Regions from separate parts of the Inquilinus sp. NPDC058860 genome, predicted to be linked through region 2. Evidence: predicted binding sites of a transcription regulator. Region 2 holds the regulator's gene; the other holds the start of a gene.

Region 1 (14,807 bases), on a different contig from region 2:
CCCATGGCGTTGGCCAGAGCGACGTTGCCGGCCCGGTAGGCGTGGTACAGGCCGGGCACGCCGAGCACGGAATCGGGGTTGAACACCAGCGGGTCGAGAAAGTCGTCGTCGATCCGGCGGTAGATCACGTCGACCCGTTTCGGCCCGCGGGTGGTGCGCATGTAGACCACGGCGTCGCGCACGAACAGGTCCGGCCCTTCCACCAGCTCGATGCCCATGCGGTCGGCCAGGAAGCTGTGCTCGAAATAGGCGCTGTTGTAGATGCCGGGGGTCAGGAGGGCGACCGTCGGCTCGCCGTCGCAGTTGCGCGGCGCGATCGAGGACAGGGTCGCCAGCAGCTCCTGCGGGTAGTGCTCGACCGGGGCGACGCTGTGCCGGGCGAACAGGTCCGGGAACAGCCGCATCATCATCTCGCGGCCTTCCAGCATGTAGGAGACGCCGGACGGGGTGCGGGCGTTGTCCTCCAGCACATAGAAATCGTTCGGCCCGACCCGGACGATGTCGATGCCGGCGATGTGGGTGTAGATGCCGCCGGGCGGGTCCAGCCCCTGCATCTCCGGCAGGTAGCCGGGGTTGTGCAGCACCAGCCGCTCCGGCACCTGGCCGGCGCGCAGGATCTCCTGGCCGTGATAGACGTCGTGCAGGAAGGCGTTCAGTGCCTTCACCCGCTGCGCCAGCCCCTGCTCCAGATGCCGCCATTCGGCGGCGTCGAGCACGCGGGGCATGATGTCGAAGGGGATCAGCCGTTCCGGGTCGCCGCCTTCGCCATAGACGGCGAAGGTGATGCCGATGCGGCGGAACAGAGCCGCCGCCTCCCGGCGCTTGAGATCGAAGACCGAGGCGGGCGTCGCCGCCAGCCAATCCGCCAGGGCCGCATAGGGGGACCGGACCGGGTCCCCGCCCATCTCGTCGAATGCCTGCACCATCCCTCCGGCACGTCCCTGCTCGACGAAACCATCAAGCAAGGCATGTGCCACCGACCGCAAGCGAAATTCCGCGGCGGCCGGCGAAGGATGCCTAAAATTCCAGCAAATCCTGCCGGGCCAATAGGCGTAGCGTCAGTAGGCGTAGGCGGTGAAGACCGGGTCGACCGAGCCGCCCCATTCGGCTTCGTAGCGGCGCAGCATCTCCGAGGCCTGGGTCTCGCCACTGTCGGCGATGCGCTGCAGCTCGTTGAGGAAACCTTCCTCGGTGCCGCCGATGGCGTCGGTCGCGGCCCGGGAGGCGAGGCCGCCGCGGGCGATCGCCAGCACCTGCAATGCCACGTCGCGCACCGTGCCGCCGCGGAACGGGGTGGCGAGGCCGAGGCGCGGCACGTCGCGGCGCAGCGCCGCCCGCTCCGCCGTCGTCCAGTCCTTGACCAGGTCCCAGGCGGCATCGAGCGCCGTGCCGTCATAGAGCAGCCCGACCCACAGCGCCGGCAGGGCGCACAGGCGCGACCACGGCCCGCCGTCGGCGCCGCGCATCTCCAGGTACTTCTTCAGCCGCACCTCGGGGAAGGCGGTGGTCAGGTGGTCGGCCCAGTCGTTCAGCGTCGGCAGATGGCCCGGATAGACCGCCAGCTCGCCCTTGAGGAAGGCGCGGAAGCTGTGCCCGGCGGCGTCGATGTAGCGGCCGTCGCGGTAGACGAAGTACATCGGCACGTCGAGCAGGTAGTCGACATAGCGCTCGAAGCCGAAGCCGTCCTCGAACACGAAGGGCAGGTCGCCGGTGCGGTCCGGGTCGGTGTCGGTCCAGATGTGGCTGCGCAGGCTCTGGAACCCGTTCGGCCGGCCCTCGGTGAAGGGCGAGTTGGCGAACAGCGCCGTCGCCACAGGCTGCAGCGCCAGGCTGGCCCGGAACTTCTTCACCATGTCGGCTTCGGAGGCGAAGTCGAGATTGACCTGCACCGTGCAGGTGCGGGTCATCATGTCGAGGCCCAGCGAGCCGCGCTTCGGCATGTAGTCGCGCATGATCTTGTAGCGGCCCTTGGGCATCCAGGGGATGTCCTGGCGCCGCCATTTCGGCTGAAAGCCGAGGCCGATCATGCCGATGCCGAGCTGCTCCCCGACCCGCTTCACCTGGGCCAGGTGGTCCGCCACCTCGGCGCAGGTCTCGTGGATGCTGCGCAGCGGCGCGCCCGACAGCTCGACCTGGCCGCCCGGTTCCAGCGTCACTGACGCCTTGTCGCGGATCAGCGCGATCAGGTTGCCGTTCTCCTCCACCCGCTCCCAGCCGCAGCCGGCCAGGCCTTCCAGCACGGCGCGGATCCCGTCCGGCCCGTCAAAGGGCAGCGGCTTCAGGTCCGACTGGCGGAAGGCGAACTTCTCGTGCTCGGTGCCGATGCGCCAGTCCTCGGGCGGCTTGGACCCGGCGGCGAGATAGTCGACGAGCTGCGCCTTGCTTTCGATCGGTGCGGCGCTGGCGCTCTGGGGACCGGACATGGGCGGGTACTCGGGTGTCGGAACAGCGGGTATCAGACGCGATGCGGCGGCCGGCCGCGCCCATCGCCGGCCAGCATCTGCCAGACCGCGAGCGCGGCGATGGCCGCCGTGTCGGCGCGCAGGATACGAGGGCCGAGGCCGACGGGTCGAACAAATTCGTGACGAATCAGGGCATCCAGCTCCGCCGGCGCGAAACCGCCTTCCGGACCGACCAGGAGAGCGGCGGGACCGGACGCTTCCGCCGCCGCTTCGGCGATGGGACGGGCCGTTCCGGCCTCGGCGCAGACCAGCAGCGTCCGGCCCGCGGGCCAGCCGGCGAGCAGAGCGTCGAGCCCGACCGGGTCGAGCAGCTCCGGCACGTCCAGCCGCTCGCATTGCTCGGCCGCAGCCACGGCATGGGCGCGCAGCCGGTCGAGATTGACGCGCTGGACGTCGGTGAAGCGGGTGAAGACCGGCTGCAGCACGGCGGCGCCGAGCTCCGTCCCCTTCTCCACCACCGCGTCGACCGCGTCCTTCTTGACCGGGGCGAAGCAGAGCCAGAGGTCGGAGACGGGCTCGGGCGGGCGGATCCGTTCATCCGCGACGGCGTGGCCGTCCTTGTTGCCGCGAAAATTCCCCAGCCGCGCCCGCCACTCGCCGTCTCGCGGATTGAACAGGCGGATGGCGGCTCCGGCTTCCAGCCGCAGCACGCCGCGCAGACGGTGCGTCTGGGCGTCGGACAGCGGCACCGGCTGCCCTGCCGCGAGCGGGGTGTCGACGAACAAACGGGTGCGCGGCAGGGCATCGGAGGTCATGCGCGACGCTAGCCGCTGCCCGGCCGGCCGGCAACGGATCCTTGGGAGGAACGGCCGGGATCAGGCCCGGCGCCGCTCCCGGGCCACCTGCTCGACGATCGCCTGGCGATCCGGCATCCGGGCCCGGTTGCGGGCCGTGACCAATTCGACGATCTCCGGCGCCGCGGTCTCGGGACGGCCGGAGTCGTAGGGCGGCGCCGGCGCGTATTCGAGCCCGAGCTGGATCGCCTTCGCCACCGTCTCGTCCGCCAGCTCGGCCGCGAGGGTCAGGGCGAAGTCGATGCCGGCGGTGACGCCGCCGCCGGTGAAAATGTTGCCGTCGCGGACGACGCGGCCGGGATCGGGGATGGCGCCGAACAAGGCCAGCTGGTCGCGCCAGGCCCAGTGACAGGCCGCCCGCCGCCCTTCCAGCAGCCCGGCAGCGGCGAGGATCAGCGACCCGGTGCAGACCGAGGTGACATAGCGGGCCATGGCGGCCAGTCGTCGGATCTCGCCCAGATAGGCATCGCTGCGCATCGCATCGACGCAGCCGAAGCCGCCGGGCACGCACAGCACGTCGCAGCGCTCCACCTCTTCCAGCCGGGCGAGGTTGGAGAAGGTGAGGCCGTCGACCGCGACCGGCTCGCCGCCGATCGAGGCGACGACGGTCCTGGCGCCGGGCAGCCGCGCCAGCACCTGGTGCGGGCCGGTGAAGTCGAGATGGGTGACGCCGGGATAGATCGGGAAGACGATGACGGTGTCCATGGCGGCCTCCGGGACGGAATTGACAACTGCAGTATCGTCGCGCAGGGTGATGTCCGAAACGACATTGTTCCCTCATTTACCGTCATGTCTCGCGCGATCGGCTTCCTGGTCTTCCCCGGTTTCAACATCCTCGACCTGTCGGGGCCGCTGGCGGCGTTCGACACCGCGTCCCGGGACTGCGCGCCGCCGCCCTACCGGCTGCAGGTGATCTCGGAGCAGGGCGGCGCGGTCGAAAGCTCCGCCGGCCTGCCGGTGCTGACCCAGCCCTTCGGCGATGTGCCACTGGACACGCTGGTGGTCGCCGGCGGGCGCGGCGTCCCCAAGGCGCTGGAATCTGCGCGACTGCTGGCCTTCATCCGCGAGACCGCCACGGCGCGGCGGGTGACCAGCGTCTGCACCGGCGCTTTCCTGCTGGCCGCAGCCGGCCTGCTGGACGGGCGGCGCGCCACCACCCATTGGCTGCAGGCCGCCGCGCTGCAGCGCCTGCACCCGAAGGTCCGTGTCGAGATGGACCGGATCTTCGTCCAGGACGGCCCGGTCTGGTCATCGGCCGGCGTCACCGCCGGCATCGACCTGGCCCTGGCCCTGATCGAGGAGGATCTGGGCGTCGACGCCGCCCGCGCCGTGGCCCGGATCCTGGTCGTGTATCACCGCCGGCCCGGCGGGCAGTCGCAGTTCTCCGCCCTGCTCGACCTCGCCCCGGCCACCGACCGGATCCAGGCCGCCCTCAGCTTCGCGCGGGAGAATCTGCGGGAGCCGCTGCCGGTCGACCGGCTGGCCGAGGCGGCATGCCTGAGCCCGCGCCAGTTCGGCCGCGCCTTCCTGGCCGAGACCGGGCAGACCCCGGCCAAGGCGGTGGAACGGCTGCGTGCCGAGGCGGCCCGGCCGCGGGTCGAGGACGGCGCCGAACCGATCGAAACGATCGCCCGCGACGTCGGCTTTTCCGATCCGGAGCGGATGCGCCGGGCCTTCATCCGCTGCTTCGGCCAGCCGCCGCAGGCGATGCGGCGGGGGCGGCGGACCGCGGCGGCGATGCATCCGTGACCACGGCGCCCATCACGGCCTTTGCCGCCGGCCCGCAACGGCGGTACTGATGCGCCAGCGCGACCTCCGCGACGGGACCATGACCGACACCGCCTCCGACATCCGGGCCGAGAGCCGGCTTCTCCGCTGGGCGCCGCCCGGCGTCCGGCCCTACCTGACCCTGGCCCGGCTGGATCGGCCGAAGCCGGTCCTGCTGCTGCTTCTTCCCTGCTGGTGGGGACTGGCGATGGCGCCGCGGCCGGCCGGCTTCGGCTGGATGGATCTCTGGTACGTCCTCCTGTTCGCCATCGGCGCGCTGGTGATGCGCGGCGCCGGCTGCACGGTGAACGACATCCTGGACCGTGACTTCGACGGCCGGGTGGCGCGCACCCGCACCCGGCCGATCCCCAGCGGCGCGATCAGCCCGACCCAGGCGGTGCTGTTCCTGATCGCCCTGCTGCTGCTGGGCTTCCTGGTCCTGATCCAGTTCAACAGCACCACCGTCGGGCTCGGCATCGCCTCGCTGCTCGTGGTCTTCACCTACCCGCTGATGAAGCGGGTCACCTGGTGGCCGCAATTCTTCCTGGGCCTGGCCTTCAACTGGGGCGCGCTGGTCGGCTGGACCGCCGTGACCGGCGGGCTGGCCTTGCCCTCGCTGATCCTCTATGCCGCCGGCATCTGCTGGACGCTGGGCTACGACACGGTCTACGCCCTGCAGGACATCGAGGACGACGCCCGCATCGGCATCAAGTCGACCGCCCGCCTGTTCGGCGGCGCCGCGCGGCGCTGGGTCGCCGGCTTCTACGCGCTGACCGTGCTCGGGATCGGCGCGGCCGGCCTGCTGGCCGGGCTGGCGCCCCTGCCCTTCCTGCTGTGCCTCGCCGCCGGCGCGGCACAGCTGGCCTGGCAGGCGGCGACGCTCGTCCCCGACCGGCCGGCCGACTGCCTGGCCAAGTTCAACTCGAACCGCTGGTTCGGCCTTTTGGTCCTGGTCGGGCTCGCCGCCGGCCGCGCCTTGGCCTGATCATCCGCCCAGATACTTGGCGAGCGCGATGGCGTTGTTCTGGCGCTCGTCGCGGCTGGCATAGAGCAGGGTGACCCAGCCGTCCTTGCTCTTCTGCCGCAGGAAGGCGACCGCGTTCGGGTGGGCATCCAGCTCGGCATGATAGCGGCGGCAGAATTCCGGCCATTTCTCCGGCTCGTGGTGGATCCAGTGCCGCAGCTCGTCGCTCGGCGCCACGGTCTTGAGCCAGAGATCGAGCGCCGCCTGCTCCTTGGTCAGGCCGCGCGGCCACAGCCGGTCGACCAGGACGCGGTAGCCGTCGCCCTCCTCGGGCGGGTCGTAGACGCGCTTGACCCGGATCATGAGCCGGCTCCGTCGCGCTTCGGACCCTTCGGCGCGGGCTTCTTCCCGGGCTTCGGGTCCAGACCGGCATAGGCCGGATCGATCTCGTGCAGATAGCAGGGCGGGGAACTACATTCCCCGATCTCGTCTTCGGCCGGACCGTCCTTCGGTCGGGCCGGGGCACGGCGGCTCACCATCTCGTCGTTTCCTCGTCTGCGGCGACGGTCTGCGCCGTCGCCGTTTCGCGAATCTTCCGCATTCCGGCGCCGGACATCAAGACTCCATGGCTCATCGCCGCCTTGCAGGATAGGAAGGGCGCCATGGACGACATCGCCGCCTTCATCCGCGCCAACACGGCGCCGACCCGCACGCCGCTGCTACCCGAGCTGGTGCTGCACCTCGCCACCGAGGTGACGCCGCTGTGGCAGGCGACGGAGGAGACGCTGCGCCGCACCGGCCTGCCGCCGCCCTACTGGGCCTTCGCCTGGGTCGGCGGCCAGGCGGTGGCGCGATATATCCTGGACCATCCCGAGAGCGTGGCCGGGAAGCGGGTGTTCGACTTCGCCTCGGGCTCCGGCATCGTCGCGCTGGCCGCGTCCCGGGCCGGCGCCGCCGCGGTGACGGCGGCCGAGATCGACCCGGTCGCGGTGGCGGCGATCCGGCTGAACGCGGCGACCAATGGCTGCGCGGTCGAGGCCGACGGCGGCGACCGGATCGGCGAGGCGCTGGACGGCATCGACATCGTCTGCGCCGGCGACGTCTGCTACGAGAAGCCGATGTCGGACCGGGTCATGCCTTGGCTGCGGGCCCTGGCCGGCGCCGGCAAGACCGTGCTGCTGGGCGATCCCGGCCGCACCTACCGGCCGCAGGACGGGCTGGAGGAGATCGCCCGCCACCAGGTGCCGACCAGCGTCGAGATCGAGGACCGCGCCGTGCGCGAGGCCGTGGTGTGGAAGGTCCTGCCCGGATAGGCCGTAGGTTGGGTTCGCTTGGCGAACCCAACATCGCGCAACCGGGACATTGTTGGGTTCGCGTCCGCGAACCCAACCTACGTCAGTTGCTCGTCGGCGCGGCCGGCGTCGTGGTCGCCGGAGGCGGCGTGACCGCAGGAGCCGCCGGCGCGGCCGGCGTCGTCGTGGCCGGAGCAGCCGGGGCCGCAGGATCGGTCACGGCCGGGGCCGCGGGCGCGGCCGGAACCGCGGGGGTCTCCGCCGGCGCGGCAGGGGCAGCCGGAGCCGTCGTAGCGGGGGCGGCGGGCTGGGCCGGGGTCGCGGGCGGCGTGCCGGTTTCGCCGGGGGCCGTCGCCGGCGGCACTGCGGTCTCGCCGCCCGGTGCGGTCTGGCCGGGCACCGTCTGGCCCGGGATGATCTCGGCCGGGGGCTGGGCCGGCGGCTCGACCGCCTTCTTCGCCGCGGCCGCGCGGCGGCCGGCGGCGCGGGCCAGGTAGGCCTGCCGCGCCTCGTCCTTGTTGGCGTAGACGTCCGGATGGTTCACCGGCTGGCCGAATTCGTCCGGGAAGCGGGTGTAGTAGCCGATATAGACCGGGATCTCCTCCGGCAGCCGCTCGGTGTACATGCGGCCGGTGCGGATCTTCCGGTCGATCTCGTCGACGCTGACGCCGTCGGCCCAGGCCGCCAGCTCCCGGACCTGCTGGACCCGGACGCAGCCATGGCTCAGCGCCCGCTTGTCGCGGCCGAAATAGCTCTTCTGCGGCGTGTCGTGCAGATAGATCGACTGGTCGTTGTCGAGCTCGAGCTTGAGCCGGCCGAGCGGGCTGCGCGGCCCCGACGGGATGTAGACGCTGGCCTCGTTGCGGACGATCGACGGCGTCGGGGTCCAGTCCGGGTTGTACTTGATCGCGTACATGTTCGACAGCAGCTCGGGCGTCGAGGTCCCCGCGGCCCCGACCACGACCTTGCTGCGGATCACCGGGGCGCCGTCCTGGAAGGCGATCAGCTCATAGGACGGGATGTTCACCAGGATGAACTTGCCGCGCGTCGGGATCGCGACGTTGACGCCGGCGTCGCGCATCGCCTGGACGAAGGGGGATACGGGCGGCGGCGCGGGCTGCTCCGGCGCCGGCAGGCTGGCGGTCTGCTGCGTCCCGGCCGGCACGCAGGCCGCAAGCACCAGGATCGAGGCGACCGCCAGGGCAGCGCGGGCGATCGGCCCGCGATGACAGGGCGCACTCTTCGAACAGGCGGTCATCACGAATTCCCCTTCCGTCGCGGACGGCCGGGTGGTCGAACCCGGGGCCGTTGCATTCATTTAGTTGCCGATACTCGGCCCGGCAATCGAAAGACTGCAGCGGCCCCACGAGGTCTTGCATCGCCGGCCGATATGGCAAAAAAGGGGCGCTCCGAAGAGCGCCCCTCCACAATTCGACTTTTGGACAATCTGATCGGGTGATCAGAAGTCCATGTCGCCCATGCCACCCATGCCGCCCATGCCGCCGCCCGGCGCCGCAGCGGCCGGCTTCTTCTCGACATGCTCGGCCACCATCGCCTCAGTGGTGATCAGCAGGCTGGCCACCGACGCGGCGTTCTGCAGCGCGGCGCGGACGACCTTGGTCGGGTCGATGACGCCGGCCTTGATCAGGTCGCCATACTCGCTGGTCTGGGCGTTGTAGCCCCAGTTCTTGTCGTTCTTGTCCTGCAGCTTGCCGACAACGATCGAGGCGTCGCCGCCCGCGTTGGTGACGATCTGCCGGATCGGCGCCTGCAGGGCACGGCGGACGATGTCGATGCCGACACGCTCGTCGTCGTTGTCCGGCTTGACCTTGTCCAGCGCCTTCGAGGCGTACAGCAGGGCGGTGCCGCCGCCCGGGACCACGCCTTCCTCGACCGCGGCGCGGGTCGCGTGCATCGCGTCGTCAACGCGATCCTTGCGCTCCTTCACCTCGACCTCGGTGGCGCCGCCGACGCGGATCACCGCGACGCCGCCCGCCAGCTTGGCCAGACGCTCCTGCAGCTTCTCGCGGTCGTAGTCCGAGGAGGTCTCCTCGATCTGCGCCCGGATCTGGTTGCAGCGGCCCTCGATCTCCTTCTTGGCGCCGGCGCCGTCGACGATCGTGGTCTCTTCCTTGGCGATCAGGACCTTCTTGGCCCGGCCCAGCATGTCGAGCGTGACGCTCTCGAGCTTGATGCCGAGATCCTCGGAGATCACCTGGCCGCCGGTCAGAATGGCCATGTCCTCGAGCATCGCCTTGCGGCGATCGCCGAAGCCCGGGGCCTTGACCGCCGCGACCTTCAGGCCGCCGCGCAGCTTGTTGACCACCAGGGTGGCCAGGGCCTCGCCCTCGACGTCCTCGGCGATGATCAGCAGCGGCTTGCCCGACTGCACCACCGCCTCGAGCACCGGCAGCATGGCCTGCAGGTTCGACAGCTTCTTCTCATGCAGGAGGATGTACGGAGCCTCGAGGTCCGCAATCATCTTCTCGGCATTGGTGATGAAGTACGGCGACAGGTAGCCGCGGTCGAACTGCATGCCTTCGACGACTTCGAGCTCGGTGTCGAGGCTCTTGGCCTCTTCCACCGTGATCACGCCCTCGTTGCCGACCTTCTCCATGGCCTTGGCGATCATCTCGCCGATGTCGCGCTCGCCATTGGCGGAGATGGTGCCGACCTGGGCGACCTCGGCATTGGTCTTGATGACCTTCGACCGGGTCTTGAGGTCCGCGACGACGGCCTCGACGGCCTTGTCGATGCCGCGCTTCAGGTCCATCGGGTTCAGGCCGGCGGCGACGGCCTTGACGCCCTCGCGGACGACCGACTGGGCCAGCACGGTCGCGGTGGTGGTGCCGTCACCGGCCAGGTCGTTGGTCTTCGACGCGACCTCGCGCACCATCTGCGCGCCCATGTTCTCGAACTTGTCGGCGAGCTCGATCTCCTTGGCGACGGTGACGCCGTCCTTGGTGATCCGCGGCGCGCCGAACGACTTGTCGAGCACGACGTTGCGGCCCTTCGGGCCCAGGGTGACCTTGACCGCATCGGCCAGGATGTCGACGCCGCGCAGCATGCGGGAGCGGGCGTCGAGCGAGAACTTAACGTCCTTCGCAGCCATCTCTCTATTCCTTATCTATCGGGATTCCGGTGAAGGCGACGGGGCGGATCAGGCCGCCTTGGCCGACTTCTTCACGGTGATGATGCCGAGGATGTCGCTCTCCTTCATGATCAGGAGATCCTGACCGTCGAGCTTCACCTCGGTGCCGGACCACTTGCCGAACAGAATGCGGTCACCGGCCTTGACGTCCAGCGGCTGCAGCTTGCCGGCCTCGTCGCGGATGCCGGCGCCGACCGAGATCACCTCGCCCTCCTGGGGCTTTTCCTTGGCGGTGTCCGGGATGATGATCCCGCCGGCGGTCTTCTCGTTCTGCTCGATGCGGCGCACCAGCACACGGTCGTGCAGGGGACGGAATTGCATCTTCGCTCTCCCACTCTCTCGTTCAGAGATTTGCGTTCAGGGCCTGCCCCGGCCGGTCGTTAGCACTCTCGGCCGGTGAGTGCTACGCATTTAAGGGGAGCGCGGAAACGGGTCAAGGCCCATCCGAAGATTCGCTCAGCGAAAGACCGCGGGCAGCCAGAGCGACAGGGCCGGGATGTAGGTCACGGCCAGCAGCACCGCGATCGAGGCGCCGAAGAACGGCCAGATCGTGCGCATCGCCTCGCGGATGGTGATCTTGCCGACGGCGCAGCTGACGAACAGCACCGACCCGACCGGAGGCGTGTTCAGGCCGATGCCGGCGTTGAGGATCAGGATCACGCCGAAATGCACCGGGTCGATGCCGAAGGCCTTGACCACCGGCAGCAGGACGGGCGTGCAGATGATGATCATCGGCGCCATATCCATGAAGGTGCCGAGAATCAGCAGCGCGACGTTGATCAGCAGCAGCACCGTCAGCGGGTCGCTGGAGATGGCATGGATCGCCTGGACCGTCGCCGTCTGCACCTGCAGCAGCGCCATCAGCCAGCCGAAGGCGCCGGCGGTGCCGATCACCAGCAGCACCATGGCGGTGGTGCGGACCGCGCCCTGCACCGCCTCGACGAAGCCGCGCCAGTCGAGCTCGCGATAGACCAGGAGCGCCACCAGGAAGGCGTAGATCACCGCGATGCAGGAGCTTTCGGTCGCGGTGAAGATGCCGGAGCGGACGCCGCCGAAGATGATGCCGATCAGGAGGATGCCCGGCAGCGCCAGGACCAGGTAGCGGCCGACGGCGCGCAGGCCCGGGAACGGATCGGCGGGATAGCCGCGCCGGCGGGCGACGACATAGGCGGCGACCATCAGCGCGGCCGCCAGCAGGATGCCGGGGATGATGCCGGCGGTGAACAGGTCGGCGATCGAGACGTTGCCGCCCGCCGCGATCGAATAGAGGATCATGTTGTTGGACGGCGGGATCATCAGCGCGATGATCGCGGAATTGGCGGTGACGTTGACCGCGTAGTCCCGGGCGTAACCCCGCGCCGCCATCTGCGGGATCATCAGCCCGCCGATCGCCGAGGCGTCGGCCACCGCCGAGCCGGAGATGCCGCCGAACAGGGTCGAGGCGACGACATTGACCTGGCCCAGCCCCCCGCGCATGTGCCCGACCAGGCTGGCGGCGAAGCGGATCAGCCGCGCCGCGATGCCGCCGCGGATCATCAGGTCGCCGGCGAAGATGAAGAACGGGATCGCCATCATGGCGAAGGCGTTCATGCCGGAGTTGATCTGCTGGAACACCACCACTGGCGGCAGGCCCATGTACAGCACCGTCGCCAGCGAGGAGATGCCGAGGCAGAAGGCGATCGGCATGCCCATGAACATCAGCAGCGTGAAGCCGCCGAACAGGACCCACAGCTCCATCACGCCAGCTCCTGCACGCCTTCGACCGCCGCCTCGTGCTCGACGCCGGCAATCTGTTCGAACAGCCGTTCGGCGGCGAACAGCGCGATCAGCGCGCCGCCGATGATCAAGGGAATGAAATCGAATCCGCCCGGCAGGTCGAGCACCGGGATGGTCGCGGTCCAGGTGCCGACCGCGAGCTCGACCGAATACCAGACCATGGCGACGCCGAAGCCGAGGATGAGCAGCAGGTTCACCCCCTCCAGCACCCGGTTGAGCCCCGCCGGCAGCACCTGCTGCAGCAGGTCGAGGCCGAGATGGAAGCTCTCGCGCACCCCGACTGCGGCGCCGAGCAGGATGAACCACCCCATCAGCTGCAGCGTCAGCGGCTCGGCCCAGCTCGGCGTGTCGTTCAGCACGTAGCGGGCGAAGACCTGCCAGCCGACTGTGACGGTCATCGCCAGCATGCCGAAGCCGGCCAGCCACAGGGCGCCGGTGGACAGGATGCCGAGGGTCCGGCGAGTCAGAGCCAGGACGGAAGCCATTCCGGCCGATCTCCCATGACGAAAGGGCCGGCCCCGCGCGACGTGGCGGGGCCGGCCGGATGGCACAGCCTCACTGCACCGCGCGGATGCGCTCCACCAGCGACTTCATCGCGTCGGTGGTGACGAACTTGTCGTAGACCGGCCCCATCGCGGCCGAGAACGCGGCCTTGTCGACGGTGATGACCTCGGCACCGCCGGCCCGCACCTTCTCCTCCGACTCCTTCTCGCGCGCGATCCACAGCTCGCGCATCTTCACCACCGACTCCTTGGCCGCCTGGCGCAGCAGCGTCTGGTCGTCGGGCGACAGCTTGTCCCAGGCGATCTTCGAGATCACCAGCACCTCGGGCGTCAGCGAATGCTCGGTCAGGGTGTAGTGCTTCGCCACCTCGAAATGGCGCGAGGATTCGTAGGACGGCCAGTTGTTCTCGGCGCCGTCGACGACGCCGGTCTCCAGCGCCGAATAGACCTCGCCGAACGCCATCGGCGTCGGGTTGGCGCCGAAGGCCTGCATCATCGCGATCCACAGGTCGGACTGCTGGACCCGCAGCTTCAGCCCCTTCATGTCGTCGATCGACCGGATCGCCTTCTTCGTGGTGTAGAAGGACCGCGCTCCGGAATCGTAGAAGGCGAGGCCGACCAGCCCGTGCGGCTCGAACGCCTTCAGGATCTCGTCGCCGATCGGGCCGTCGACGACCTTGTGCATGTGGTCGACCGAGCGGAACAGGAAGGGCAGGCCCAGCACCTGCGTCTCCGGCACCAGGTTGTTGAACGGCGCCGTGTTCACCCGGTTCATGTCGATCACGCCGAACCGGGTCTGCTCGATCGTGTCCTTCTCGGCGCCGAGCTGGGCGTTGTTGAAGACCTGGATCTTGATCCGGCCGCCGCTGCGCTGCTCCATCAGCTCGCCGAGATACTTGACCGCCTCGACCGTCGGATAGCCGTCGGGATGGATGTCGGCCGAGCGCAGCGTCTGCGCCGAAGCCGGAAGGGCCGCCAGCGACAGCGCCGCCCCCAGGACCAATGCCACGATGGATTTCACGAACGCCTCCCCCTGGTTCCCGGGCCTGGTATGATCAGGCCCCTGTCTGGTATGGTAAGAGGCAGCCTAGTATGGTACTTGACCTGATGCAATATCCGTCGCGAGCTTGATCCGCATGGCGCCGCTCGATCTCCTCGACCAGACCACCAGCATCGCCCGCCTGATCGAGCTGGAGATCCGCAAGGCCATCGTCACCCTGGCCATGAAGCCCGGCGCGCCGCTGTCGGAGCAGGAGATCGCCCTCCGCTACGGCGTGTCGCGGCAGCCGGTGCGCGAGGCTTTCATCGCCCTCGCCCGCTCGGGCCTGGTCGAGGTGCTGCCGCGGCGCGGCACCTTCGTGGTCAAGATCTCGATCGAGCGGATGCTGGAGGCGCGCTTCATCCGCGAATCGCTGGAAAGCGCGGTGGTGCGGCGCGCCTGCGAGCGCTTCGACGCCCGAACCCGCACCCGCATCGACTTCCACCTCGAGGCCCAGGAGACGGCGGCCGCGGCCGGCGAGCACTACGAGTTCCAGCGCGCCGACGAGGCGTTCCACGCGGCGATCGCCGAGGGGGCCGGCTGCCCGTCGGCCTGGACCGTGATCGAGGACCTGAAGGCGCATATGGACCGCGTCTGCCACCTGACGCTGCCCTCGGCCTCGTCCCTGCCGGCGCTGATCGCGCAGCACCGCACCATCCTGGCGGCGATCGACCGGCGCGACCCGGACGGCGCCGAGGCGGCGCTGCGCGCCCATCTGTCGGAGATCCTGCGGGCTTTGCCGACGGTGCAGCGCGAGCACCGCGACCTGTTCGCCTGAGCCGGCGCCGGTCTGGCAGCACTCCTGCCAGAGCGCTGCTAACATATTGATTTCCTTACATATACCCTTGTCCGCATCGGAAATCCACATCACATTTCCTTCATGGACCGGACGTGCAAGCCCGGCCGTGCGGAAGGAAAGGGACGGTGACGGAATGACCGATCTGGAACGTCAGCTGCAGGGCTACCGCCTGACCACGGCGGAGATCCTCTACCATCTGCCCGATCATCCGGGGCTGCTGCAGAGCTTCGTCTGGCAGAGGCTCGATCTCGCCCCCCGCT
Region 2 (14,807 bases):
TGACCAGCATCGAGAACATCAACGGCAGCAACTACGCCGACACCCTCATCGGGAGCGCCGTCGCCAATGTGCTGTACGGCAATGGCGGCAACGACACTCTCTATGGGCGAGACGGCGACGACCAGGTTCGGGGTCATAACGGGAATGACACCGTGTTCGGCGAGGCCGGAACCGACACCCTGACCGGCGACGCCGGCAATGATTATCTCACCGGTGGTGCCGGTGCCGACAGGCTGTCCGGCGGTGTCGGCCTCGACACGGCGGGCTACAGCACGTCGACGGCCCGCGTGGCGGTGATCCTGGCCGACGGGACGGCCACCGGCGGCGACGCCGAGGGCGACACCTTCACCTCCATCGAAAATCTCGGGGGATCGGCCTTCGACGACTATCTGGGCGGCAATGCCGGCGCCAACACCCTGGTCGGCAACAATGGCGATGACGGCCTGTCCGGCAAGGGCGGCGCGGACCGCCTGAACGGCGGCGGCGGCGTGGACATGGCGGACTACATCGACTCCGGCGCCGCGGTGACGATCGACCTGGCGGCCGGCACCGCCAGCGGCGGCGACGCCGCCGGCGACACCCTGACCAGCATCGAGAGCCTGCGCGGCACCGCCTTCGACGACACGCTGACCGGCGACCGCTACGCCAACCGCCTGTCCGGCCTCGACGGCGTCGACACGCTCAGCGGCGGCGCCAGCGGCGATACGCTGATCGGCGGCGCCGGGGCCGACACCCTGGACGGCGGCGACGGCTTCGACACCGCCTCCTACGACAACGCCTCGGCCGGCGTGACGGCGAGCCTGGCCGACCCGTCCGCCAACACCGGGGACGCCGCGGGCGACATCTACCGCAGCATCGAGCACCTCCACGGCAGCCGCTTCAACGATGTGCTGACCGGTGACGCCGGCTCGAACTACCTGATCGGCTATCACGGCGACGACCGGATCGACGGCGGGGCCGGCGTCGATATCCTGGTGGGCGAAGACGGCGCGGACACCTTCGTCTTCGCCGCCGCGGCCGACACCGTGGCCGGCGATCCGGACCGGATCAACGACTTCTCGCAAAGCGACGCCGACAAGATCGACGTGTCGGGCATCACCGGGGGCTCGGGCAGCTTCATCGGCACGGCGGCGTTCAGCGGCGCCGCCGGCGAGGTCCGCTTCGAGGCCGGGACCACCGACACCCAGATCTATATCGATGCCAATGGCGACGGCTCGGCCGATGCGCAGATCCGCCTCATCGGCGTGGTCACCCTGACCGCCGGCGACTTCGTGCTCTAGCCGGCAGACGCGTCCCGGTCCGGACGAAGCAGTTCGATCGGACCGGCACGAGCGAGCGAGGGGCCCACTCCCTCGCTCGCTTATCTCTGCACGGCCTGCCTGGTGCCTTCTCGGGAGGCGAGAGCATGTCCACTCATGATGCCAGGCTGCCGGCAAACGTTCGGCGGGTGCCGCGCCAGGCCCGCTCTCGTGCCACGATCGAAGCGATCGTCCAGGCGGGGGCCGCCGTGCTGAGCGCCCGGGGTTGGTTCGGGTTCACGACCAACGAGGTCATCGACGTGGCGGGGGTGGGCACTGCCACGCTGTACCAGTACTTCCCGAACAAGGACGCGCTGGTCGGTGCCGTCGGGCGGCAGCACTTCGATCATGCGCTGGAGGAGTTGCGGCGATCGGCGAGCGAAAGAAGCGGGTTGAGGCATCTCGTCGATGACTTCGTCCAGGGCATGGTTGCGGTCCATACCATCGATCCCTGGCTGCACCGGGCCCTGCTCGACTCGCCGGCTCCCACCGAGTCGCGCGCGGCGCGCGCTGCATTTCAGGCCGAATATCTGAGCCGTTGCGAGGCTGTCGTCCGGGCGTTTCGGGGCCGCCCCGAGGGTACAGCCGACGCGGCCGTCGTGCAGGTGCTGTCCTCCGCGGTGGAGAGCGTGATCTACAACGCCAACCGGAACGGGACACCGAGAACGCCGGAGCTGAAGAGAGAGCTCGTGGCATTGGTGACCGGCTATCTCGGCGCCACCGTCCGCTCGCCGGGTGAAGTGCTGGCGTTTGCAGCGCGCGCCTGATCGCACGATCACTCTGCGTCTCGCGTGAACTCCGCCCTGGGTTTATTCTCCTGGCGGGGAGGATCGCGCATGGCTTCGGATCTGTTCGATCGCCAGATGGCGATGTACACCGGCTTCCACCGCGACGGCCGCAACCGGCTGACCCATGTCTTCGGCATCCCGGCGATCATCCTGGCGGTGCTGATCGCGCTGGCCACCGTCCCTTTGAAGATCGGGCCGCTCGGCGGCATCGGCGGCTGGCCGGCGACGCTGGCCGATCTGGTCGCGCTCCTGGTCTGGCTGTTATGGATCGCGCTCGATCTCGGGCTCGGCCTGGCCATGGCGGTGGTGGTAATCCCGGGGCTGATCGTCGCCCATGCCGTGGTCGATGGCGGCTCGGCCTGGACCACCTGGATCGTCGCCGGCACGCTGTTCGTCGGCGGCTGGGTGCTGCAGCTGGTCGGCCATGCCTATGAGGGCAGGCGGCCGGCCTTCCTGTCGAACCTGTTCCAGCTGCTGATCGGCCCGATGTTCCTGATGGCCGAGACCGCCTTCGCCCTCGGCCTGCGCCCCGGGCTCAAGCGCCGCGTCGAGGCCGCGGCGGCGGCCAGGGCTCAGTCCAGATAGGTCCAGGTGTCGGCGCCGTCGAAGCGGCGCACCGGCACGCCTTCGATCTCCGCCGGGTCGATCAGCCGGGCGTTGATCGCCACCCGCGCCGGATCCCCGGCCGGCAGCCCCTCCCAATGGGTGGTGCAGCCGCAGGTCGGGCAATGGTGGATCGCCAGGCTGCGGTCGCCCTGGATGTAAGGGACCGTGGTTCCTGCTCCGGCAACGATGGTCAGCTGGTCGCGCGCGTAGTAGGCCCACAGCGCGCCGAGGCGGCGGCAGATCGAGCAGTTGCAGGAGGTCAGCCGCTGCGGCCGCTCCGCGACCCGCAGCCGGACGGCGCCGCAATGGCATGAGGCTTCGATCATGGTGACCTCGCGAGGTCGGATCGGGATGCCCGGATGATCCGCCCGCGCCGCCCGGACCGCAACCGTGGGCGCGCTCAGGGCCCGACCACGCCCGGCGGCTCGGCGCCGAGGGCGCAGGACTCCAGGCCCTGGATCGCCTCCCAGAGATGGCCGGCCTCGATGGTCAGGCTCTCCTCCGGCACCGGCCGGCCGCCGCGGATCGCGGTGAAGCGCAGCGTCGCCTCCTCGGCGTCGAGCGCGTCCTGCAGCGCCGGCGTGTCCTCCAGCGTGAGGCGCCAGGTCGGCGGGCCGGGCGACGCGACCGGAACGGCGATCGGGCGGTCGCCCAGCCGCAGCTCGGCCGTGCCGTCGGGGTCGAAGCGCCCGCCCGCCAGGGCCAGGCCGGGGGCGGAGACGATGATCTCGATCCGGCCCTGCCCGTCGCGCCGCACCCATTCGGTCTGGCCGGCCTGCCGTGCCAGGCGCAGGAAGCAGATATTGCCGGGCAGCCGGTACAGCACCGGGCCGCCGGCTTCGGGTGCGTAGTCGATCAGCGTCTCGGCATGGGGCAGGGCGGCGAAGGTCCGGGCGGCGACCGCCGCGCCGTCACCCATCTGCGGCAGGCCCGGAATCAGCATGGCGGCGGACAGCGCGAGGAAGCCCAGGAGGCCGAGCATCAATCCTCTCCCGCATGGTGGGGCCGCAGGATTTCACGGCCCCGGCCGCGGCTCAAGCGCCGCGCCGCCGCACTCCAGGGGCGATCGGGCGAAGAGGCTCAATCACCTTGTTTGTTACTGATTGTCATTGCCGGGCTTGACCCGGCAATCCAGGGGCCACCCAGAGCGGCTTCGACATTCCCTGGATGCCCGGGTCAAGCCCGGGCATGACAACAATGGGGCAAAAAACCCCGTCACCCGATTGTCCGACACGGGACACGGGCCGACCCTCAGCCCTCGCCCAGCGCCGCCTTCTGGATCGCCGCCAGCTCGGCCGTGCCCTGCTCGGCCAGCGCCAGCAGCGCCTCGAACTCGGCCCGGGCGAAGGGGGTCTGTTCCGCCGTCGCCTGCACCTCGACCAGCCCGCCCTTGCCGGTGATGACGAAGTTGGCGTCGGCCTGGGCGGTCGAATCCTCGGCATAGTCGAGGTCCAGCACCGCCTGGCCCTGGCAGAGGCCGCAGGAGATGGCGGCGACGCTGTCGGTCAACGGCAGCGCCTTGATCTTGCGGATCTGCACCAGGTGGCGCAGCGCCAGCACCAGCGCGACATAGCCGCCGGTGATCGCGGCGGTGCGGGTGCCGCCATCGGCCTGCAGTACGTCGCAATCGACCTTGATCTGGATCTCGCCCAACGCCTTCAGGTCGGTGACGGCGCGCAGCGACCGGCCGATCAGGCGCTGGATCTCCTGGGTCCGCCCGGTCTGCTTGCCGCGCGCGGCCTCGCGGTCGGTGCGCTGATCGGTGGCGCGCGGCAGCATGCCGTATTCCGCCGTGACCCAGCCCTTGCCGCCGCCCTTCAGCCAGGACGGGACGCGATCGTCGACCGAGGCGGTGCACAGCACATGGGTGTCGCCGAACTTCACCAGGCACGAGCCCTCGGCGTATTTGTTGACGTCGGTCTCGAGGCGGATGGCGCGCAGGGCGTCGAAGGCGCGTCCGGACGGTCGCATGGGGTCGCTTTCTGTTCTCGGCGAGGGTCGCGCACGCTATCCTCGCGGGTCCTGCCCGTAAAGCCCGGGAACGTTGATTCGGGTCGAACGGCCCCTACATAGCGTGGCGACGGCCATGAGCATGCTGAACGAACTTTCAAGCCGATCCGGCGGCCAGGCGTTCCGGGACCTCGACGAGCGCTCGCGGGAGATCTTCCGATTGATCGTCGACGCCTATGTCCAGTCCGGCGAGCCGGTGGGCAGCCGCACCCTGTCGCGCCGGCTCGGCATGACGCTGTCGCCGGCGACGATCCGCAACGTCATGGCGGATCTCGAGGATGCCGGCCTGCTCTACGCCCCGCACACCTCGGCCGGGCGGCTGCCGACCGATGCGGGCCTGCGCCTGTTCGTGCACGGGCTGATGCAGCTCGGCGATGTCGGCGAGAGCGAGCGGGCCTCGATCGAGGCGATGTGCGCCCAGGCCGGGCGCGGCGTGTCGGAGATGCTGGAGGAGGCGACCTCGGCCCTGTCCGGCCTGTCCGCCTGCGCCGGGCTGGTGCTGGCGCCGAAGACCGACCGGCCGCTGAAGCATATCGAGTTCGTCAACCTGTCGCCCGGCCGCGCCCTGGTGGTGCTGGTCACCGAGGACGGCATGGTCGAGAACCGGGTGCTGGAGGTGCCGCTGGGCCTGCCGGCCTCGACCTTCGTCCACGTCACCAACTATCTCAACGCCCGCATCATCGGCCGCACCATCGGCGAGGCCCGGGCCGATGTGCTGGGCGAGATCGAGGCGCAGAAGAGCCAGCTCGACAGCCTCGCGGCGAAGGTGGTCGCGGCCGGCCTCGCCACCTGGAGCGGCGGCGGGGGCGGCACGCTGATCGTCAAGGGCCAGTCGCGCCTGCTCAACGACGTCACCGCGCTGGAGGATCTGGAGCGCATCCGCGGCCTGTTCCAGGCGCTGGAGACCAAGGAGGCGATGCTGCGGATGCTCGACGCGGCCAATGCCGCCGAGGGCGTGCAGATCTTCATCGGCGCCGAGAACGGGCTGTTCAGCCACACCGGCTGCTCCATGATCATCGCCCCGTACAAGGGCGGCGACCAGCGCGTGGTCGGCGCCGTCGGCGTGATCGGGCCGACCCGGCTGAACTATGCGCGCATCATCCCGATGGTGGACTACACCGCGAAGATGATAGGCCGTCTCCTCCGGACCAACGAGACCACGAACCAGGTAGCATGATGCACAGCAAGACGATGTCCGCCGAGCCCCGCCCCGACGCGACGGAGCCGGAGACCGAGGTCGCCGGGCCCGAGGTCGAGGGTGTCGCCGAGACCGCGGTCGAGGGCGCGCAGGCTTCCGATCCCGCGGGCGATGCGGCGCTGGCCGGGGCGGTGGAGCGCATCGCCGCGCTCGAGGCCGAGAACGGCAAGCTGAAGGACCAGGCGCTGCGCGCCCTGGCGGAGACCGAGAACATCCGCCGCCGGTCGGAACGCGAGCGCGAGGACACGGCGAAATACGCCATCTCCGGCTTCGCCAAGTCGCTGCTCGACGCTGCCGACAACCTGCGCCGCGCCATCGACGCGGTCCCGGCCGAGGCGGTCGACGCGGATCCGGCGCTGAAGACCCTGGTCGACGGCGTCGCCGCCACCGAGCGCCAGCTGCTGGCCGCCTTCGAGCGCCACGGCGTCACCCGGATCGAGCCGGTCGGCGAGGCCTTCGATCCGAACTTCCACCAGGCCATGTTCGAGCTGCCGGGCACCGGGAAGCCGGCCGGCACCATCGTCCAGGTGGTCCAGCCCGGCTATGTGCTGCAGGGCCGGCTGCTGCGCCCGGCCATGGTCGGCGTGGCCCGGGGCGAGTGATGCGCCGCCTCGGCCTCCTCGCGGCGCTGCTGGCGGTGGCGGTTGGCGCCGCCGCCTGCGAGCGGACGGAGAAGCCGGCCCGCGGCCCCTATATGGGCGTCGGCGCCGGCGTGTCCGCCCCCTCCTGACGCATGGCGGCACCGGTCTCGATGCCGCAGCAGGCGACACGAAACCGTCATCGACCGCGAGTAGCGTCGCCGCTTTCCGCGTGATCGCGGTATTCTGGGGCTCGCTGTTCGAGGCGCGAGGGCATGGCCGGACCGATCTATCGCCACCTGTTCGGCATCGGGGTGATCGCCGCCCTGGTGATCGCGCTGCTGCTGCTGGCGGCCGGCGCCGACGGGATCGGCCTCTGGCTGGCGGCGGCCGGGGTGGTGGCAGTGTTCGGTGTGGCGGCCGTCTTCGCCTGGCGCCTGCTGCGCGACCTCGACCTGCTGCGCCGCCACATCGAGGCTTCGACGGCCGAGGCGCCGGAGCGGCCGCCGCGGCCCTCGACCGAGATCGGCCAGATCCTGTTCCAGCACCTGCAGCGGCTGCAGCGCCATGCCCGCGGCCGCGAGCGCAGCCTGGCGGTCGAGCTGCAGACCGCGTCGGAGATCCTGGAGGCGCAGGACGACCCGATCCTGGTGCTGGCCGGCGACCGCAGCGTGCTGCGGGCCAACGGCGCCGCCGGACGGCTGTTCGGCGACCGGCTCCTGGGCCGCGACATGGCCGAGGCGATCCGTCATCCGGAGATCGTCGCCGCGGTCGACGCCGTCCTCGCCGGCGGCCCGATCCAGACCGTGCCGCTGAACCTGCCGGTGCCGATCGAGCGCGAGTTCGAGGTCCGCATCCAGCGCTTCGAGCGGCGCGGCGAGTCCGGCGAGCGAGAGTCCGGTGACCGGCCCGAGCCGGCGCTGCTGGTCACCTTCTACGACCTCACCGCCACCAAGCGGGTCGAGCAGATGCGGGCCGACTTCGTCGCCAATGCCAGCCACGAGCTGCGCACGCCGCTGTCCAGCCTGATGGGCTTCATCGAGACGCTGCGCGGCCCGGCGCGGGACGATTCGGCGGCGCGCGAGCGCTTCCTCGGCATCATGCAGCAGCAGGCCGAGCGCATGTCGCGGCTGGTCAACGACCTGCTGTCGCTGTCGCGAATCGAGCTGGACGAGCATGTGCCGCCGACCGGGCGGGTCGCGGTCGGGCCGCTGCTGCAGTCGGTGGCCGATGCGCTCGAGCTCAAGGCCCAGCGCAAGGCGCAGCGGCTCGAGCTCGACCTGGCGCCGGACCTGCCGCCGGTGGTCGGGGATTCGGACCAGCTGTACCAGGTGTTCCAGAATCTGGTGTCGAACGCCATCAACTACGGCCGCCAGGGCGGCGTGGTCGGCCTGTCCGCCCGGAGCGCGGCGGATGGGCGCCGGACCAGCCTGGTCGTCACTGTCAGGGACCAGGGCGAGGGCATCGCCCGCGAGCACCTGCCACGGCTGACCGAACGCTTCTACCGGGTCGATCCGGCGCGCAGCCGCGCTGTCGGCGGCACCGGCCTCGGCCTCGCCATCGTCAAGCACATCGTCAGCCGCCACCGCGGCCGGCTGGAGATCGACAGCGAGGTCGGAAGCGGCAGCGTCTTCACCGTGCATCTGCCCGCCGCGCCGGCTGGCAAGGCCGCCGGCCGGGCCCTTCATAAAACTGTAACTGAACTGTCTTAAAACAGACGGCGGCGATGACTATAGCCTGCGCACGGACACGGCGTTGGCCGTCTGACCGGACGACGTCCAGGGGGGCGTCGCACCATCACAGGGAGATTCCCGTGAAGCTCTTTTCACGATCCATCCTTCGCAGCGCGGTGCTCGGCGCGGCGGTTGCGCTGGCGGCGGGCGCGTCCCAGGCGGCCGATATTTCCGGCGCCGGCGCGACCTTCCCCTACCCGATCTACGCCAAATGGGCCGACACCTATAAGAAGGAAAGCGGCATCGGCCTGAACTACCAGTCGATCGGCTCGGGCGGCGGCATCAAGCAGATCAAGGAAAAGACCGTTACCTTCGGCGCCTCGGACATGCCGCTGAAGCCGGAGGACCTCGACGCCGCCGGCCTCGTGCAGTTCCCGATGATCATGGGCGGCGTCGTGCCGGTCGTGAACATCCCGGGCGTGGCGCCGGGCCAGCTGACCCTCAGCGGCGACCTGATCGCCCAGATCTATCTCGGCGACATCACCGCCTGGAACGACGACAAGATCAAGGCGCTGAACCCGGGCGTGACCCTGCCGGACACCGCCATCGCCCCGGCCTACCGGTCGGACGGGTCGGGCACCAACTTCCTGTTCACCACCTACCTCTCGTCGGTGAACGCCAAGTTCAAGGACACGGTCGGCGCCAACTCCTCGGTGCAGTGGCCGGCCGGCATCGGCGCCAAGGGCAATGAGGGCGTCGCCAACACCACCAAGCAGACCGTGGGCGCGGTCGGCTACGTCGAGTATGCCTACGCCAAGCAGAACAAGCTGACCTACGTCAAGCTGGTCAACAAGGACGGCAAGGCGGTCGAGCCGACGATCAAGACCTTCCAGGCCGCGGCCTCCGCTGCCGATTGGGCCAACGCCAAGGGCTACTACGTCATCCTGACGAACGAGCCGGGTGCCGAGAGCTGGCCGATCACCGGCGCCAGCTTCATCCTGATGTACAAGCAGCCGCAGGACGCGGCGGCGTCGGCCACGGCGCTGCAGTTCTTCGCCTGGGCCTACGGCAAGGGCGACAAGGAGGCCGAGGCGCTCGACTACGTGCCGATGCCGGACGCGGTGGTCGACATGGTCCACAAGACCTGGGCCGAGAGCATCAAGGGCGCCGACGGCAAGCCGATCTGGACCGCCTCTAAGTGATCGCCGGTCACGGCTGATTGATTGGGCGCCGTGCGACTCTCCGCACGGCGCCGCCTGTTTCTCAGGGCAAGGTGATCGATGGTGGACGCCACCTATCAGAAGATCGGGCCGCGGATCGACGCCCGGACCGCGCAGCGCCAGCGCGCGACAGACACCGGCTTCCGCCTGGTCACGCTGTTCTTCGCCGTGCTGGTGCTGGCGATCCTCGGCGGGGTGATCCTGTCGCTGATCATCGGCGCCTTGCCGGCGCTGCAGACCTTCGGCGTCGATTTCATCTTCACCGAGGTGTGGAACCCGGTGACCGACAAGTTCGGCGCGCTGGCCCCGATCTACGGCACGCTGGTGACCTCGGTGATCGCCATGGTGATCGGCGTCCCGGTCAGCTTCGGCATCGCCATCTTCCTGACCGAGCTGTGCCCGCCGGTGCTGAAGCGCCCGCTCGGCATTGCCATCGAGCTCCTGGCCGGCATTCCCAGCATCATCTACGGCATCTGGGGCTTCTTCGTGCTGGCGCCGATCCTGCAGCAGACGGTGCAGCCCTTCCTGATCAACACCTTCGGCCAGCTGCCGTTGATCGGCAAGCTGTTCGCCGGCCCGCCCTACGGCATTGGCATCTTCACCGCCGGGCTGATCCTGGCGATCATGGTGCTGCCCTTCATCACCTCGATCATGCGCGACGTGTTCGAGACGGTGCCGCCGCTGCTCAAGGAATCGGCCTACGGCCTGGGTGCGACGACCTGGGAGGTGGTGTTCAAGGTGGTGCTGCCCTACAGCCGCGTCGGCGTGGTCGGCGGCGTCATGCTCGGCCTCGGCCGGGCGCTGGGCGAGACCATGGCGGTGACCTTCGTCATCGGCAACGCCCACCGCATCTCGAACTCGATCCTGGCGCCGGGCACCACCATCTCCGCCTCGATCGCCAACGAGTTCACCGAGGCCGTCGGCGACCTCTACACCTCGTCGCTGATCGCGCTGGGCCTCGTGCTCTTCGTCATCACCTTCATCGTCCTGGCGCTGGCCAAGATCCAGCTCATGCGATTGCAGCGCAAGGCGGGGGGCTAGTCATGCCGGTACCGACCGCACTCTACGCCCGGCGCCGGGCGACCAACGCGATCCTGCTCACCATCTCCTTCGGGGCGGCGCTGTTCGGCCTGGCCTGGCTGGTCTGGATCCTCGCCACGCTGCTGATCAACGGCCTCGGCGCGATTACCCCGGCCCTGTTCACCGAATCCACCCCGCCGCCTCCGGGCGAAGGGGGCGGCCTGCTGAACGCCATCTTCGGCAGCCTGATCATGACCGTGGTCGGGACCCTGATCGGCACGCCGGTCGGCATTCTCGCCGGCACCTACCTGGCCGAGTTCGGCAAGACCAGCAAGCTGGCCGAGGTGATCCGCTTCATCAACGACATCCTGCTCAGCGCTCCTTCGATCGTGATCGGCCTGTTCGTCTACGAGATCATGGTCGCGCAGATGGGCCATTTCTCGGCCTGGGCCGGTGCCGTGGCGCTGTCGATCATCGCCATGCCGGTGGTGATCCGCACCACCGAGGACATGCTGAAGCTGGTGCCGAACACCCTGCGCGAGGCCGCCGCGGCGCTCGGCTCGCCGCAGTGGAAGGTGGTGTTCATGATCTGCTACCGGGCGGCGCGCAACGGCATGATCACCGGCGTGCTGCTGGCGGTCGCCCGGATCAGCGGCGAGACGGCACCGCTGCTGTTCACCGCCCTGAACAACCAGTTCTGGAGCACGGACATGAACGCGCCGATGGCCAACCTGCCGGTGGTCATCTTCCAGTTCGCGCTCAGCCCCTATGAGGACTGGCAGCGCCTGGCCTGGGGCGGCGCGCTCCTGATCACGGTGACGATCCTCCTTCTCAACATCATCGCCCGGGCGCTCTCCTCGCTCGGCGGCAAGCAGGGCTGACGGTCATGACAGGCAATGGTGCGCAGGTGACGACGCTCGACGTGAACATCAATGTCGAGCGCCCGACCGACCTCGGCCGCGATCTGCGCGAGAAGGTCTCGGTCCGCAACCTGTCCTTCTTCTACGATGACAACGAGGCGCTGAAGAAGATCAGCCTGCCGCTCTATGAGCGCTGCGTCACCGCCTTCATCGGTCCCTCGGGCTGCGGGAAGTCGACGCTGCTGCGCATCCTGAACCGGATGTACGACCTGTATCCGAAGCAGCGCGCGGTCGGCGAGGTGCTGCTGGACGGCGAGAACATCCTCAGCCCGAAGCAGGATTTGAACCTGCTACGCGCCCGCGTCGGCATGGTGTTCCAGAAGCCGACGCCGTTCCCGATGTCGATCTACGACAACGTCGCCTTCGGCATCCGGCTCTACGAGAAGCTGGACCAGGCCGAGATGGACAGCCGGATCGAGGCGGCGCTGCGCCGCGCCGCGCTGTGGGACGAGGTCAAGGACAAGCTGAAGAAGAGCGGCACCAGCCTCTCCGGCGGCCAGCAGCAGCGCCTGTGCATCGCCCGCACCGTGGCGATGCAGCCCGACGTGCTGCTGCTCGACGAGCCGACCTCGGCGCTCGACCCGATCTCGACCGCGAAGATCGAGGAGCTGATCGACGAGCTGAAGACCGACTACACCATCGCGATCGTCACCCACAACATGCAGCAGGCGGCCCGCGCCGCCGACTTCACCGCCTTCATGTATCTTGGCGAGCTGGTCGAGTTCGGCGAGACGTCGGAGCTGTTCACCAGCCCGAAGAACGAGCGGACGCACAGCTACATCACCGGCCGCTTCGGCTGAGCCCGGGGTCAGAAGGATCAGCGCCATGGCAAACGAACATATCGTCAAGTCCTTCGACCAGGAGCTCGAGGCCCTGCGCCGCACCATCGTGCAGATGGGCGGCCTGGCCGAAAGCCAGCTCGAGCTCGCCATCCAGGCGGTGGTGCGGCGCGACGCCGACCTCGCCGGCCGGGTGATGCGCAGCGACGAGCAGATGGACGCCTACGAGGCCTCGGTCGACGCGGCGGTGGTCCAGATCCTGGCCCTGCGCCAGCCCTTCGCCGCCGACCTGCGTGAGGTGATCTCGGCCCTGCGCATCGCCTCGGACCTGGAGCGGATCGGCGACTACGCCGCCAACATCGCCAAGCGGTCCCTGGCCCTGGCCCAGGTGCCGGTGGTCCGCCCGGTGGCGACGCTGCCGCGCATGGGCCGGATGGTGCAGCAGATCATCAAGGACGTGCTCGACGCCTATACCGAGCGCGACCTGGACAAGGCGCTGTCGGCTTGGCGCCAGGACGAGTCGGTCGACGACCTCTACACCAGCCTGTTCCGCGAGACCCTCACCTACATGATGGAGGATCCGCGCAACATCACCCCCTGCACCCATCTCCTGTTCATCGCCAAGAACATCGAGCGGATCGGCGACCACGCCACCAACATTGCCGAGCTGATCCACTTCCTGCTCACGGGCAAGCCGGTGAAGGATGTGCGGCCGAAGGGCGACGCCACCTCCTTCACCGTCGTCACCCCTGAGGCAAAGCCGGAGGATAATGCATGAGGGCCGGCATCCAGCCGCTGGTTCTGGTGGTCGAGGACGAGGTCGATCTCGTCACCCTCCTGACCTACAACCTGGAGCGCGAAGGCTTCCGCGTCCTCGCCGCCTATGACGGCGAGGAGGCGCTGCTGCTGGCCAGCGAGCAGCGCCCGGACCTGGTGCTGCTCGACTGGATGCTGCCGCATCTCTCGGGCATCGAGGTCTGCCGCCAGCTCCGCCGCGGCGCCAAGACCCGCGACATCCCGGTGATCATGCTGACCGCGCGCGGCGAGGAGGGGGACCGCGTGCGCGGCCTCGATTCCGGCGCCGACGACTATGTCGCCAAGCCGTTCTCGACGCCGGAGCTGATGGCCCGGATCAAGGCCGTGCTGCGCCGCACCTCGCCGTCCAGCGCCGGCGACATCCTCAGCTACGCCGATCTCAGCATGGATCTCGGCGGCCACCGGGTCCGCCGCGGCAACCGCGACGTCCATCTCGGCCCGACCGAGTTCCGCCTGCTGCGCCACTTCATGCAGCATCCCGGTCGGGTGTTCAGCCGCGAGCAGCTGCTCGACATCGTCTGGGGCCACGACGTCTATGTCGAGCCGCGGACCGTCGACGTCCATATCCGCCGCCTGCGCAAGGCGCTGAACGACGACAGCGAGATCGACCTGATCCGCACCGTCCGCTCCGCCGGCTATTCGCTGGACGTCCAGGCGCAGGCCTGAGCCCGGGGAACCATCCACCAAGGCTGCTGGTTGTCCCGACGAACGGCACGGAGGTGTCGCATGAGCAAGGATTCCTGGCTGTATGTCCGGTTGTGGTTCCGCTCGCCGCTGAAGGTCGCTGCCTGGGCGCCTTCCGGCCCCGCCGTGGCGCGGGCCTTCGCCCGGCACGTCGACCCGCGCTGCCATGATCCGGTGCTGGAGCTCGGCGCCGGCAGCGGCAGCCTGACCGAAGGTCTGCTGGCGACAGGGCTGCCGCCGGAGAAGCTGATCGTCGTCGAGAAGATGCCCGAGTTCTGCACCGTGCTGCGCCAGCGCTTTCCCGGCGTCACGGTGCTGGAGGGCGATGTCGCGGAGATCGGTCCGATGCTGGACGACATCGGGATCGGGCGGCTGTCGGTGGTGGTGTCCAGCCTGCCGATCATCTGGTTCCCGCTCGACCTGCAGCGGGCGATCATCGACGCCGCCTTCGCCCGCATGGGCCGGTCGGGCCGCTTCCTGCAGCTGACCAACCAGATCCTGTCGCCGCTGCCGCGGCGCAAGCTGGGGCTGCAGGGCCGGATGGTCGATTTCGTCTGGCGCAACCTGCCGCCGCTCGGCGCCTGGAGCTACCGCCGCCCGGCGGGTTTGCCCGACGCGGCCTGAGCAGCGGGGCAACCGCTCCGGCCTCCCAAAGAAAAAGCCCGCGCCACCCTTCGGCGGCGCGGGCTTTCTTGTGAGCAGGCGGTCAGTTGCCCGGCGCGCTCGGCACGAACCAGCCGCTGGGCAGGCCGTTGGCCTGGCGCCGCGGCTCGCCGGCGTCGGCGACCTGCTGCGGCGCCGGCGCACGCGCGGGCTTGGCCGAGGCTGCGACGCGGACCGGCGGAGCGTCGGGGATCGGCGCCATCCGGGTCGGCGCGACGGCCGTGCGGGCGGCGGGAACCGGTGCCGGCACGGCAGCCGCCGCCTGTGCTGACGGTGCATCCGGGATGGGCGCCATGCGGATCGGCGCCGGACGGGCGGCCGGGGCCGCGGCGGCGACCTGGGTGCTGCCGTCGGGGATCGGCGCCATCCGCACCGGGGCCGGGGTGACCGCGCGCGTTGCCGGGGCGTCGGCGACCTGAGCGGTGCCGTCCGGGATCGGCTGCATCCGCACCACGCCGGGCTGCTGCACCACGCGGACCGGCGGCAGGGCCGACGCGGCCACGCTGCTCGACCCGTCGGGGATCGGCTGCATCGCCGCCACCACGGTGGTGTTG

What was found. The regulator HrcA, encoded in region 2, represses chaperone genes, less so after heat shock. The targets are predictions, from matches to a motif close to GTTAGCACTCNCCNNNGGNGAGTGCTAAC.
Region 1: the regulator HrcA is predicted to act here: its motif matches at 10,810-10,838, upstream of groES (co-chaperone GroES).

Annotation. Positions count from the first base shown of each region.
Region 1 is NZ_JBHYMS010000034.1:44,901-59,707, reverse strand. Features, by position in the region: gene ACFW16_RS22065 (circularly permuted type 2 ATP-grasp protein) at 1-926, opposite strand, end outside; gene ACFW16_RS22060 (glutamate--cysteine ligase) at 1,059-2,423, opposite strand; gene ACFW16_RS22055 (16S rRNA (uracil(1498)-N(3))-methyltransferase) at 2,456-3,217, opposite strand; gene ACFW16_RS22050 (DJ-1/PfpI family protein) at 3,278-3,961, opposite strand; gene ACFW16_RS22045 (GlxA family transcriptional regulator) at 4,046-5,005, shown strand; gene ubiA (4-hydroxybenzoate octaprenyltransferase) at 5,085-6,008, shown strand; gene ACFW16_RS22035 (DUF488 domain-containing protein) at 6,009-6,350, opposite strand; gene ACFW16_RS22030 (class I SAM-dependent methyltransferase) at 6,650-7,300, shown strand; gene ACFW16_RS22025 (L,D-transpeptidase family protein) at 7,383-8,537, opposite strand; gene groL (chaperonin GroEL) at 8,739-10,391, opposite strand; gene groES (co-chaperone GroES) at 10,440-10,751, opposite strand; gene ACFW16_RS22010 (TRAP transporter large permease) at 10,887-12,167, opposite strand; gene ACFW16_RS22005 (TRAP transporter small permease) at 12,167-12,691, opposite strand; gene ACFW16_RS22000 (TRAP transporter substrate-binding protein) at 12,762-13,730, opposite strand; gene ACFW16_RS21995 (GntR family transcriptional regulator) at 13,846-14,526, shown strand; gene ACFW16_RS21990 (usg protein) at 14,681-14,807, shown strand, end outside.
Region 2 is NZ_JBHYMS010000074.1:13,742-28,548, forward strand. Features, by position in the region: gene ACFW16_RS32285 (calcium-binding protein) at 1-1,280, shown strand, start outside; gene ACFW16_RS32290 (TetR/AcrR family transcriptional regulator) at 1,406-2,065, shown strand; gene ACFW16_RS32295 (DUF962 domain-containing protein) at 2,135-2,671, shown strand; gene ACFW16_RS32300 (GFA family protein) at 2,659-3,018, opposite strand; gene ACFW16_RS32305 (hypothetical protein) at 3,093-3,674, opposite strand; gene rph (ribonuclease PH) at 3,944-4,663, opposite strand; gene hrcA (heat-inducible transcriptional repressor HrcA) at 4,779-5,879, shown strand; gene grpE (nucleotide exchange factor GrpE) at 5,876-6,502, shown strand; gene ACFW16_RS32325 (hypothetical protein) at 6,502-6,630, shown strand; gene ACFW16_RS32330 (ATP-binding protein) at 6,754-8,190, shown strand; gene pstS (phosphate ABC transporter substrate-binding protein PstS) at 8,292-9,353, shown strand; gene pstC (phosphate ABC transporter permease subunit PstC) at 9,432-10,412, shown strand; gene pstA (phosphate ABC transporter permease PstA) at 10,415-11,272, shown strand; gene pstB (phosphate ABC transporter ATP-binding protein PstB) at 11,278-12,111, shown strand; gene phoU (phosphate signaling complex protein PhoU) at 12,137-12,868, shown strand; gene phoB (phosphate regulon transcriptional regulator PhoB) at 12,865-13,572, shown strand; gene ACFW16_RS32365 (class I SAM-dependent methyltransferase) at 13,633-14,214, shown strand; gene ACFW16_RS32370 (transglycosylase SLT domain-containing protein) at 14,297-14,807, opposite strand, start outside.